3 regions of the Kocuria sp. CCUG 69068 genome follow, and region 1 is predicted to be linked to each of the others. Evidence: predicted binding sites of a transcription regulator. Region 1 holds the regulator's gene; each other region holds the start of a gene.
The links. Region 1 encodes HspR, which represses chaperone genes until heat shock. Its sites were predicted from a motif close to AAGTTGAGTCNNNNNGACTCAACTT; they were not measured.

Region 2: a site for HspR is predicted at 1,928-1,952, ahead of clpB (ATP-dependent chaperone ClpB). Genes of this name have one in related genera too.
Region 3: a site for HspR is predicted at 1,672-1,696, ahead of CRM73_RS07990 (Hsp20/alpha crystallin family protein). Genes of this name have one in related genera too.

Annotation. Positions count from the first base shown of each region.
Region 1 covers NZ_PDDL01000062.1:7,766-10,999, reverse strand. The annotation lists gene trmB (tRNA (guanosine(46)-N7)-methyltransferase TrmB) at 1-369, shown strand, start outside; gene CRM73_RS12265 (GNAT family N-acetyltransferase) at 366-860, shown strand; gene CRM73_RS12260 (heat shock protein transcriptional repressor HspR) at 887-1,327, opposite strand; gene CRM73_RS12255 (DnaJ C-terminal domain-containing protein) at 1,329-2,354, opposite strand; gene CRM73_RS12250 (nucleotide exchange factor GrpE) at 2,519-3,181, opposite strand; gene dnaK (molecular chaperone DnaK) at 3,178-3,234, opposite strand, start outside.
Region 2 covers NZ_PDDL01000033.1:14,616-17,849, reverse strand. The annotation lists gene clpB (ATP-dependent chaperone ClpB) at 1-1,836, opposite strand, end outside; gene CRM73_RS08565 (hemerythrin domain-containing protein) at 2,098-2,673, opposite strand; gene CRM73_RS08560 (MFS transporter) at 2,899-3,234, shown strand, end outside.
Region 3 covers NZ_PDDL01000029.1:29,505-32,738, reverse strand. The annotation lists gene CRM73_RS07995 (NADP-dependent isocitrate dehydrogenase) at 1-915, opposite strand, end outside; gene CRM73_RS07990 (Hsp20/alpha crystallin family protein) at 1,126-1,650, opposite strand; gene CRM73_RS07985 (Gfo/Idh/MocA family protein) at 1,768-2,862, opposite strand; gene CRM73_RS07980 (TetR/AcrR family transcriptional regulator) at 2,947-3,234, shown strand, end outside.

The sequences.
Region 1 (3,234 bases):
GAGCACATGCTCGCCCCGGCCTCGGTCGACGAGCTGTGGGTGTTCTTCCCGGACCCCTGGCACAAGACCCGCCACCACAAGCGGCGCCTGGTCTCCCCCGCGTTCGCCGAGCTCGCCGCCCGGGTGCTCGTCCCGGGCGGGCTGTGGCGGCTCGCCACGGACTGGCAGGAGTACGCCCTGGTGATGCGCGAGGTCCTCGACGCGTCCCCGCAGTTCGAGAACGTCCACCCGGGCCCGCTCGCCGACGACGAGCACCCGGACACCGGATGGGCCCCGCGCTGGGAGGGACGGGTCCTCACGAGCTTCGAGCGCAAGGCGCAGGAGGCGGGCCGCGTCCCCCGCGACCTCGTCTACCGCCGGACGGCGTGAGCGCCGTCCCCGGCGCGGAGCGCAACGGCTTCGTCGTCGTGCCCCCGGGCGATCCCCGCACGCAGCCGCTGCTCGAGGGCCTGCACCACGAGTACGTGGAGCGCTACGGTCCCGAGATCGGGGCGGAGGAGATGGCCGAGCACCCCGTCGACGACTTCACCGCTCCCGCCGGAGCGCTCCTGCTCCTCCTCGAGGGCGGCACGACGGTGGGCGGCGGCGCGTTCCGCCGGCACGACGACGCCACGGCGGAGCTCAAACGGGTGTGGACCGCCCCGGCGCACCGCCGGCGGGGGATCTCGCGGCGGGTCCTGGCCGAGCTCGAGCGGCTCGCCGCCGCGGCGGGCTACCGGCGCATCCACCTCACCACGGGCAGCCGCCAGCCGGAGGCGGCCGCCCTGTACCGCAGCAGCGGGTACGTCCTGCTGCCCGGGACCGCCCGGGTCTATCCGGGCGGCGTGTACGACGTGGGCTTCGAGAAGCACCTGCGCTGACCGCCCGGCCCGGGCGCCGGTGCGGCTCAGCGCTCCTGCTGGCGCGGGGGCCGGTACAGCACCACGGCCTGCGAGATCTTGCGGGCCCGGGGGCGGGCGCCGCGGGCCATGCGCACCACGTCCCCGCCGACGCCGGCGGCGAAGATCCGCGAGGACTCCTCGGCCCGGTCCCGGGCGTCCTCGAGCTCCCGGGACAGCTCCGCCACCCGCGACCGCAGGGCCGCGACCTGGTTCTCCAGCTGGAGGATGCGCCGGATGCCCTCGAGGGACACGCCCTGCTGGGACAGCACCTGGATCTGCTGCAGCTTCTCGATGTCGCGCTGCGAGTAGCGGCGGGCGCGGCCGGGGGCCCGGGACGGCCTGACGAGGCCGAGCCGGTCGTACTGGCGCAGCGTCTGCGGGTGCATCTCCGCGATCTCCGCGGCCACGGAGATCACGAACAGCGGCTGGTCGGCGTCCAGTGCCATCTCACACCCGTGCCTTCTCGGCCAGGCGGGCCCGGGGGTCCTCGTCCGCGGTCGCCTCGGCGAACGCCCTGGCGGCGGCCTGCGCCTGCTCGTCAAGCTCGGCCGGCACGTGCACCTCGACCGTCACGATCAGGTTGCCCGTGCCCTTGGCCGTGCCGAACCCGCGCCCCTTGACGCGGAAGCGCCGGCCCGAGGACGTGCCCGCCGGGACCTTCACGCGCACGGTGCCGCCGTCCAGCACGGGCACCTCGATGGTGGCGCCCAGGGCCGCCTCGGGGAACGTGATCGGCACGGTGACCTCGACGTCGTCCGTGCCCTCGACGCGCCGGAAGAAGGGGTGCGGGGTCACGTGGACGGTGACGTAGAGGTCGCCGGCGCCGCCTGCACCCGAGTGGCCCTTGCCGGCGAGCTTGAGCTTCTGACCGTCGCGCACGCCGCGCGGGATCCGCACCGTGGTCTCCTGGCCGTTGCCCCGGCGCAGCTTGACCGTGGTGCCGTGCACCGAGGAGCGGAACGGGATGGTCGTCTCCGTCCGGATGTCCTCCCCGCGCGCCGGCGGGGCCTGGTAGCCGCCGTAGCCGCCCGGCGCCCCGTACCCGGTCTGACCGCCGAACTGGGCGAACAGGTCCTCGAACCCGCCCGGGCCGCCGGGGCCGCCCGCGCCGCCGGTGGAGTAGGTCGTGCGGCGGCGGCGTCCTCCGCCGCCTCCGCCGAAGATGTCGCCGAAGAGGTCCTCGAAGTTGGCCGAGCCCCCGGCGCCGCCGGGGCCGCCGGCGGTGAAGCGCGCCCCGGAGCCCATCGCGCGGATCGCGTCGTACTGCTTGCGCTCCTCGGGGTCGGAGAGCACGGAGTTCGCCTCGGTGATGTCCTTGAACCGCTGCTCGGCCTCCGCGTCCCCGGGGTTCTGGTCCGGGTGGTACTGGCGGGCGAGCTTGCGGTAGGCCTTCTTGACGTCGGCGGCGGACGCGTCCTTGGAGACGCCGAGAATGCTGTAGAAGTCCTTGTCGATCCAGTCCTGGCTGGCCATGACGCCTCCTTTCTGTGGGGCCGGTCGGGGTCCTGCGGAGCAGGACCCGGTGGTGGTCCGGGGGTCGTCCCCGGCGCCGCGGCGCCGGGGACGGGTGGACGGGTCAGGGGAGGCCCGAGGGACGGGCCTCCCCTGACATCGCTGGGATCAGGCCGGGTCCGGCCTCACTCGGCGACCGCGACGGCGACCTGGGCCGGCCGCACCACGCGCTCGCCGATCCGGAAGCCGGAGCGCAGCACCATCGAGACCTGGTCCGGCTCGACCTCGCTCGTGGGCTGCTGCAGCACCGCCTCGTGGACGTTCGGGTCGAACTTCTCCCCGACCTCCCCGAGGCGCACCAGCCCGTGCCGCACGAGGGTCTCCTCGAGCTTGTTCGCGATCGCCGCGAACGGGCCGTCGGTGAGGTCGCCCGCCTGCCGGGCCGCGTCGATGTCGTCGAACACCGGCAGCAGCGTCTGCAGGAGGTCGCCCGTCACGAAGGTCCGCAGCTGCTCCTTCTCGCGCGCCGTGCGGTGCTTGAAGTTCACGAACTCGGCCTGCAGCCGGCGCAGCTCCTCGAGCCGCTCCTCGGCGAGGGCGGCCGCCGGGGACTCCTCCGCGGCGGCCGGCGCCGGTGCGGCGTCCCCGGACTCCGCGTCCGTCGACTGGGGCGTCGAGAGGATGTCGTCCACCGTCAGGCCCTCCGGCCCGGCCTCCTCGCGGGGGCCGGCGCCGGAGTCCTGTGCGGACTGCTCGCCGGGGTGCGCGGCGGGGTCGCCGGGAACGCTCCCGGCGCCGTGGTCGTCCGCGTTCTCGTCGGGTCCTGGCGTGGGGTCGGGCATGCTCACTTCTTCTCGTCCTCGTCGTCGACGACCTCGGCGTCGACGATGTCCTCGTCACC
Region 2 (3,234 bases), on a different contig from region 1:
CACGCCGGTGGGACCCAGGAACAGGAAGGAGCCGATCGGCCGGTTCGGGTCGGAGATGCCGGCGCGCGAGCGGCGCACGGCGTCGGCGACGGCCTGCACGGCCCGGTGCTGTCCGATGAGCCGCTTCCCGAGCACCTCCTCCATGTGCAGCAGCTTCTCGGTCTCGCCCTGGAGCATGCGCCCGGCGGGGATGCCGGTCCAGGCCGAGATCACCTCGGCGACGTCGTCGGCCGTGACCTCCTCGGAGACCATGGTGTCGTGCGGGGCGGAGGTGTCCTCCTGCTCCTGGGCGGCGTCGAGCTCCTTCTGCAGCGCCGGGATCTCGCCGTAGAGCAGCCGGGAGGCCTCCGCGAGATCGCCCTGGCGCTGGGCCATCTCCGCCTGCGAGCGCAGGTTGTCGATCCGCTCCTTGAGGTCTCCGACGCGGTTCAGGCCGGCCTTCTCGGCCTCCCACCGGGCGTTGAGGGCGTCCAGGTCCGCCTTCTTGTCGGCCAGCTCCTGGCGCAGCGCGGCGAGGCGCTCGACGGACGCGGGGTCGGTCTCGCGCTCCAGCGCCAGCTCCTCCATGGTCAGGCGGTCGACGGCGCGGCGCAGCTGGTCGATCTCCTCCGGCGCGGAGTCGATCTCCATGCGCAGCCGCGAGGCGGCCTCGTCGACCAGGTCGATGGCCTTGTCCGGCAGCTGCCGGCCCGGGATGTACCGGTTGGACAGCGTGGCCGCCGCGACGAGCGCGGCGTCCGCGATCTGCACCTTGTGGTGGGCCTCGTAGCGCTCCTTGAGCCCGCGCAGGATCGCCACGGTGTCCTCCACGGAGGGCTCGCCGACGTAGACCTGCTGGAAGCGGCGCTCCAGGGCGGCGTCCTTCTCGATGTTCTCGCGGTACTCGTCCAGGGTGGTCGCGCCGATCAGGCGCAGCTCGCCGCGGGCCAGCATGGGCTTGAGCATGTTCCCGGCGTCCATCGAGCCCTCGGCGGCGCCGGCGCCGACCACGGTGTGGATCTCGTCGATGAAGGTGACGATCTGCCCCTCCGAGTCCTTGATCTCCTCGAGCACGGCCTTGAGCCGCTCCTCGAACTCGCCGCGGTACTTGGCGCCGGCCACCATGGACCCGAGGTCCAGGGAGATCAGCGTCTTGCCGCGCAGCGACTCGGGGACGTCCCCGGCGACCATGCGCTGGGCGAGGCCCTCGACGACGGCGGTCTTGCCGACGCCGGGCTCGCCGATCAGGACGGGGTTGTTCTTGGTGCGGCGGGACAGCACCTGCACCACGCGCCGGATCTCGGAGTCCCGCCCGATGACGGGGTCCAGCTTGCCCTCGCGGGCCATGGCGGTCAGGTCGGCGCCGAACTTCTCGAGCGCCTGGAAGGTGCCCTCGGGGTTGGGTGTGGTCACGCGGCGGTCTCCTCTCACGGACGGGACGGCGGTCCTCAGCTGGTCGGGTCCGGCGCCCGCGCCCCGCAGGATCTCCCCGACCTTCCCCTCCTGCTGGGCGAGGCCGTACAGGAGGTGCTCGGTGGAGATGTACTCGTCGCCGAGGGACTGGGCGAACTGCTCCGCGGCCTGGATGACCTGCAGCGCGCCCCGGTTGAACTGGGCCTGGGCCGTGGAGGAGCCGGACGCGGAGGGCAGGGCCTTGATGGCGGCGCTGGCCTGCGCGGAGACGGCGTCGACGTCGGCCCCGGTGGCCTTCAGGACGGCGACGGCCACACCCTCCCGCTGGTCCATGAGGGCCTTGAGGAGGTGGGCGGGCTCGACCTGCGGATTGCCCGCGGTCGAGGCGTTGGTGGAGGCGGCGGAGAGCGCCTCCTGGGACTTGGTGGTGAACTTGGTCTCCACTGCGGCTCCTTGGCGAGGGACGTTCTGGAACGGATCGGGGACGAACCGGCCCGGCGCCGATCACCAATGGATGCGGCCGGGCAGTTCAGCTAACTTGAGTCTAGCGCACTCAACTCCCGGGCAACAGGGGTCTGTGCCCGCTCGGTGCCGGCGACCCGCCGCGGTCCCGTGGAACAGCACGGACCCCCGCCGGGCGAGCCTCGCGAGGCGCTCGTCCGACAGGGGTCCGTGCCGTGCTGTCCGCGGGGGACCATCGCCCGGCTAGCCGGTGCTCCGGCCCGTCAGCCGGTCCCGGAGCCGGTCGACCATGCCGACGCCGGGCCCGACGGTCTTGTGGAACAGCTCCGAGTGCGGCGCGGAGGGGTGCGGCCGGGTCGGCGTCACTTTCTTGGCGTTCTGCACCTTCCGGCCCAGTTCCACGAGGTCCTCGGCCGGGATGTGCGCCCGCAGCTTCGGGAACTGGTCGGACTCCTCGTCCTCGATGTGGTGGCGCAGCTGCGACTGCATCTCGCGGATCAGCTCCATGAACGCCGGCTCGGAGGCGTCGACGCCCTCCACCTGCTTCATGACCCGGACGAGATCGTCGTGCTCCTTCTTGTCGTGCTCGACCTCCTCGGCGCCGCCGGGCAGGTGCTTCTCCATCACCGGGTAGACGTGCATCTCCTCCGCGACGGCGTGGCGCATGACCTCCGCGATCACGGTGTCGGCCAGGTCCCTGCGCCGGGCGGCGTCCGGGGCGCCCTCGATCTGGCCGAGCAGTTCGAGCATCTCCCGGTGGTCGGTGGTGAGGATGTCGATGACATCGGTGTCCGGACCCGCAGCGTGGGTGTCGGTCATGGGACGCGCCTCCTTGAAGTCGTGGTTCCCGGTTCCGTGGGCGGCTTGACGAGGCCCTGGAACCCGAGCGCGACACATATCACACGGATGCCCGATTTGCCCAAGATCACAGGCCCGAACCGTTGGATGCCCTCGACATCCTCCGTAGCATCGAGGTTTCCACCCGTTCGGCCCGACGACGCGCCTTCCACCCGCACCCCCATGTTCCGCACGGAAGGATCCGCCATGTCCGCACCTCGCACTGCCGTGCTCCAGGTGATCAACGCCCCGGACCGCACCGGCACCCGCTTCGCCCTCTTCGCCCTCGCCCTCGGCGGCTTCGGCGTGGGCACCACCGAGTTCGCCTCGATGGGCCTGCTCCCCTTCATCGCCGAGGACCTCGACGCCTCGATCCCCTCCCTCGGTCACGCCATCTCCCTCTACGCCCTGGGCGTGGTCGTCGGCGCACCCCTCATCACGTCCCTGACCGCCCGGGTGGAGCGCAAGAGGCTCCTGCTCGGGCTGATGGTCGCCTTCACCGCCGGCAACGTCCTGTCCGCGGCCGCGCCGTCCCTCGAGTGG
Region 3 (3,234 bases), on a different contig from region 1:
CAGGGCGTCGAGGCCGTTGAGGATCGCCGCGAGCCCGTTGGCGGGGGAGAGACCCGCCTTCTCGAGGGCCGCGCCGTGGGCGGCGAAGAGCTCCGGGAAGAACGCCTCGATGACGTGGCCGAAGATGATCGGGTCGGAGACCTTCATCATGGTGGCCTTCAGGTGCACCGAGAGCAGGACGTCCTCCCGCTTGGCGCGCTCGACCTGCTCCGCGAGGAACGCGTCCAGGGCGGCGGCCCGCATCACGGTGCCGTCGACGACCTCGCCGGCCAGCACGGGGACGGACTCCTTGAGCACCGTGGTGCTACCGTCCTCGGCCACCAGGCGGATCGTCAGGGTGTCGTCGCCGTCCATGACCACGGACTTCTCGTTGTCCCGGAAGTCGTCGGCGCCCATCGTGGCGACGTTCGTCCTCGACTCCGCCGTCCACTCGCCCATGCGGTGCGGGTTCTTGCGGACGTAGTTCTTGACCGAGGCGGGGGCGCGGCGGTCCGAGTTGCCCTCGCGCAGCACCGGGTTGACGGCGGAGCCCTTGATCTTGTCGTAGCGGGCCCGGGTCTCCTTCTCCTCCTCGGTGCGGGGCTCGTCCGGGTAGTCGGGGAGGGCGACGCCCTGCTCCTGCAGCTCCTTGACCGCGGCCTTCAGCTGCGGGACGGAGGCGGAGATGTTGGGCAGCTTGATGATGTTGGCCTCGGGCTTCTTGGCCAGCTCGCCCAGCTCGGCGAGGGCGTCGTCCACCCGCTGCTCCTCGGGGAGGCGGTCGCCGAACGCGGCGATGATGCGCCCGGCCAGGGAGATGTCGCGGGTCTCCACCTCGACGCCGGCGGTCGAGGCGTAGGCCTCGATGATCGGCTTGAAGGAGTAGGTGGCGAGCAGGGGCGCCTCGTCGGTGCGGGTGTAGATGATCTTGGCCATGTGCGGGCTGTCTCCCAGGATGTCGTCGGATCGGTGGTGGTGCTTCCTGGTGCCAAGATACCCGAGGCGGCGCCCCGCCCGCTGGCCGGGCCCGCCGTCCGGCCGGAGGCCGCGGGCGGCCCGGGCACGGCGGCGGGCCCGTTCCCCGCGGGGAACGGGCCCGTGGCCGTGGGGCCCCGCCCGGGGGCGTGCCGGTGCCGGGGGCCGGGCTCAGCCCTCCGTGGACTGGGTGGACCCGGCGCCGTTGACGAGCTCGCCCTCGCCGATCACGCGGTCGCCGGACTCGTCCCGGCCCTCGCCCAGGGCCTGCTGCTCGCCCTGTCCGGAGACCACCTGGATCTTGCGCGGCTTGGCCTGCGCCGAGACGGGGATCGTGACCGTGAGCACGCCGTTGTCGTAGTTCGCGGCGATGTTCTGGATGTCGATGCCCTGGCCCAGGTTGAGCTGGCGGACGAACGAGGAGCTCTGCCGCTCCCGGGTGATCCACTGGACGTCCTGCACCTCGGGCAGCTCCCGCTCCGCGCGGATCGTCAGCAGCTGGCCGTCGACGTCGACGTCGACGCTCTCCGGGTCGATGCCGGGCAGGTCCGCCCGGAGGATGTACTGGTCGCCGTCCCGGTACAGGTCCATGGGCATCTCGCGCAGGCCCTGCCGGGCGAACAGCGAGGCGGCGAGCCGGTCGAAATCGTTGAACGGGGTGAACATCGTGGCCACGTCAATCATCTCCTCAACCATATGAGCAATGTCTTTGACATTTAGTTGAGTCCGATCAACTCAACTGTTGACCATGATAATCCCGCTCCCCGCGGTCTTCAACGGGTCCCGGCCCCCATCGCCCAGGGCGAACCGCCCTCAGCGGGCGTCGTGGGGATACCGCACGCCGATCTGCGCCCGCACCCGGTCGAAGAGCTCCACGAGCTCGAGGGAGTCGGCCCACGGCATCACGGGGGACTCGAGCAGGCCCTGCTGCACGCAGCGGGTGGCCTCGCGCATCTCGAACACGTATCCGGCGCCCGCCACGTCCACGCGCTCCACGAGGGGGGCGGCGCCCGTGCGGGCGCCCTCGGCGGTCTGCAGCACCAGGGTGGTCGGGCAGTTGATCCGTCCGTCCACCCGCAGCCAGCCGTCCGTGCCGCTGATCGTCACCTGGTGGGGGACCGTGGCGGACAGGGTGCCGCTCACGTGCGCCCGGCCGTGCCCGAAGTCCAGGGTCAGGGCGGTGTCCAGGTCCACGTCCGTGGCGCCGAGCTCCGCGCGGGCGCTCCAGCGCTCCGGGGCCCCCAGGACCGCGGCGGTCCACGTCAGGGGGTAGACCATCATGTCCAGCAGCACCCCGCCGCCGTCGGCCCGGCGGAACAGGCGGTGGGCCGGGTCCAGGGCCCGGTGCGTGCCGATGGACCCCTCGACCGAGCGGACCCGGCCGAGCCGGCCCTCCCGGACCCAGCGCATCGCGGTGCGGAAGCCGGGGGTCATGCGGGTCCAGACGGCCTCCATGAGGAAGACGCCGTGCTCGCGGGCCAGGCGGAGCAGGTCGCGGACCTCCGCCGCGGTCATGGCGAGGGCCTTCTCGCACACCACGTGCTTGCCGGCCCGCAGCAGCGCCGAGACGTCCCGGTGGTGGTAGCCGTGCGGGGTGGCCACGTAGACGATCTCCACGTCCGGGTCGGCCGCGAGCCGGTCCAGTCCCGTGCTCGTGGCGGTGCCGCCGTAGGCCCGCTCCACCCCGTGCCGGCGGGCGAAGTCCTCGGCGCGGTCCTGGTCCCGCGAGCTCACGGCCACGAGCCGGGCGTCGGGCAGCGCCGCGATGTCCGGGACCACCTTCTCCGCGATGTCGGCGGTGCTGACCACGCCCCATCCGAGCGTGCGGCCGGTCGCGGTGCCGGGGTCGTCCAGGTGGGCGGCGTCGAGGGAGGCGTCGACGAACGGGCTGAGGGTCTGGGCAGGCATGGGCGCATTCTGCCACGCCGCCCGCCGCCGGGGTCCCGCCCGCCGGCTCCGATCGAACGACCGTTCGTGGCGTAGGCTGAGGGCGTGCCCCGGGTGAGCCAGCAGTACAAGGACGAGCGCCGCCGCGAGATCGTGGCGGCCGCCAGCGAGTGCTTCCTCGAGCACGGCTACGAGGGGGCGTCGATGCACCGCATCATCGCCGCCACGGGGCTGTCCGCGGGGGCGCTCTACAACCACTTCCCGAGCAAGCAGGAGCTCGTGGCCGCGGCCGCCCGCGCGGCCCTGGACCGGGTCCTCGCGGCCGCGGAGGACGAGCCCGGCACCGACCCCGCGGCGTGGGTCGTGGGACTGCTGGAGCGGCTGGCCGCGGAT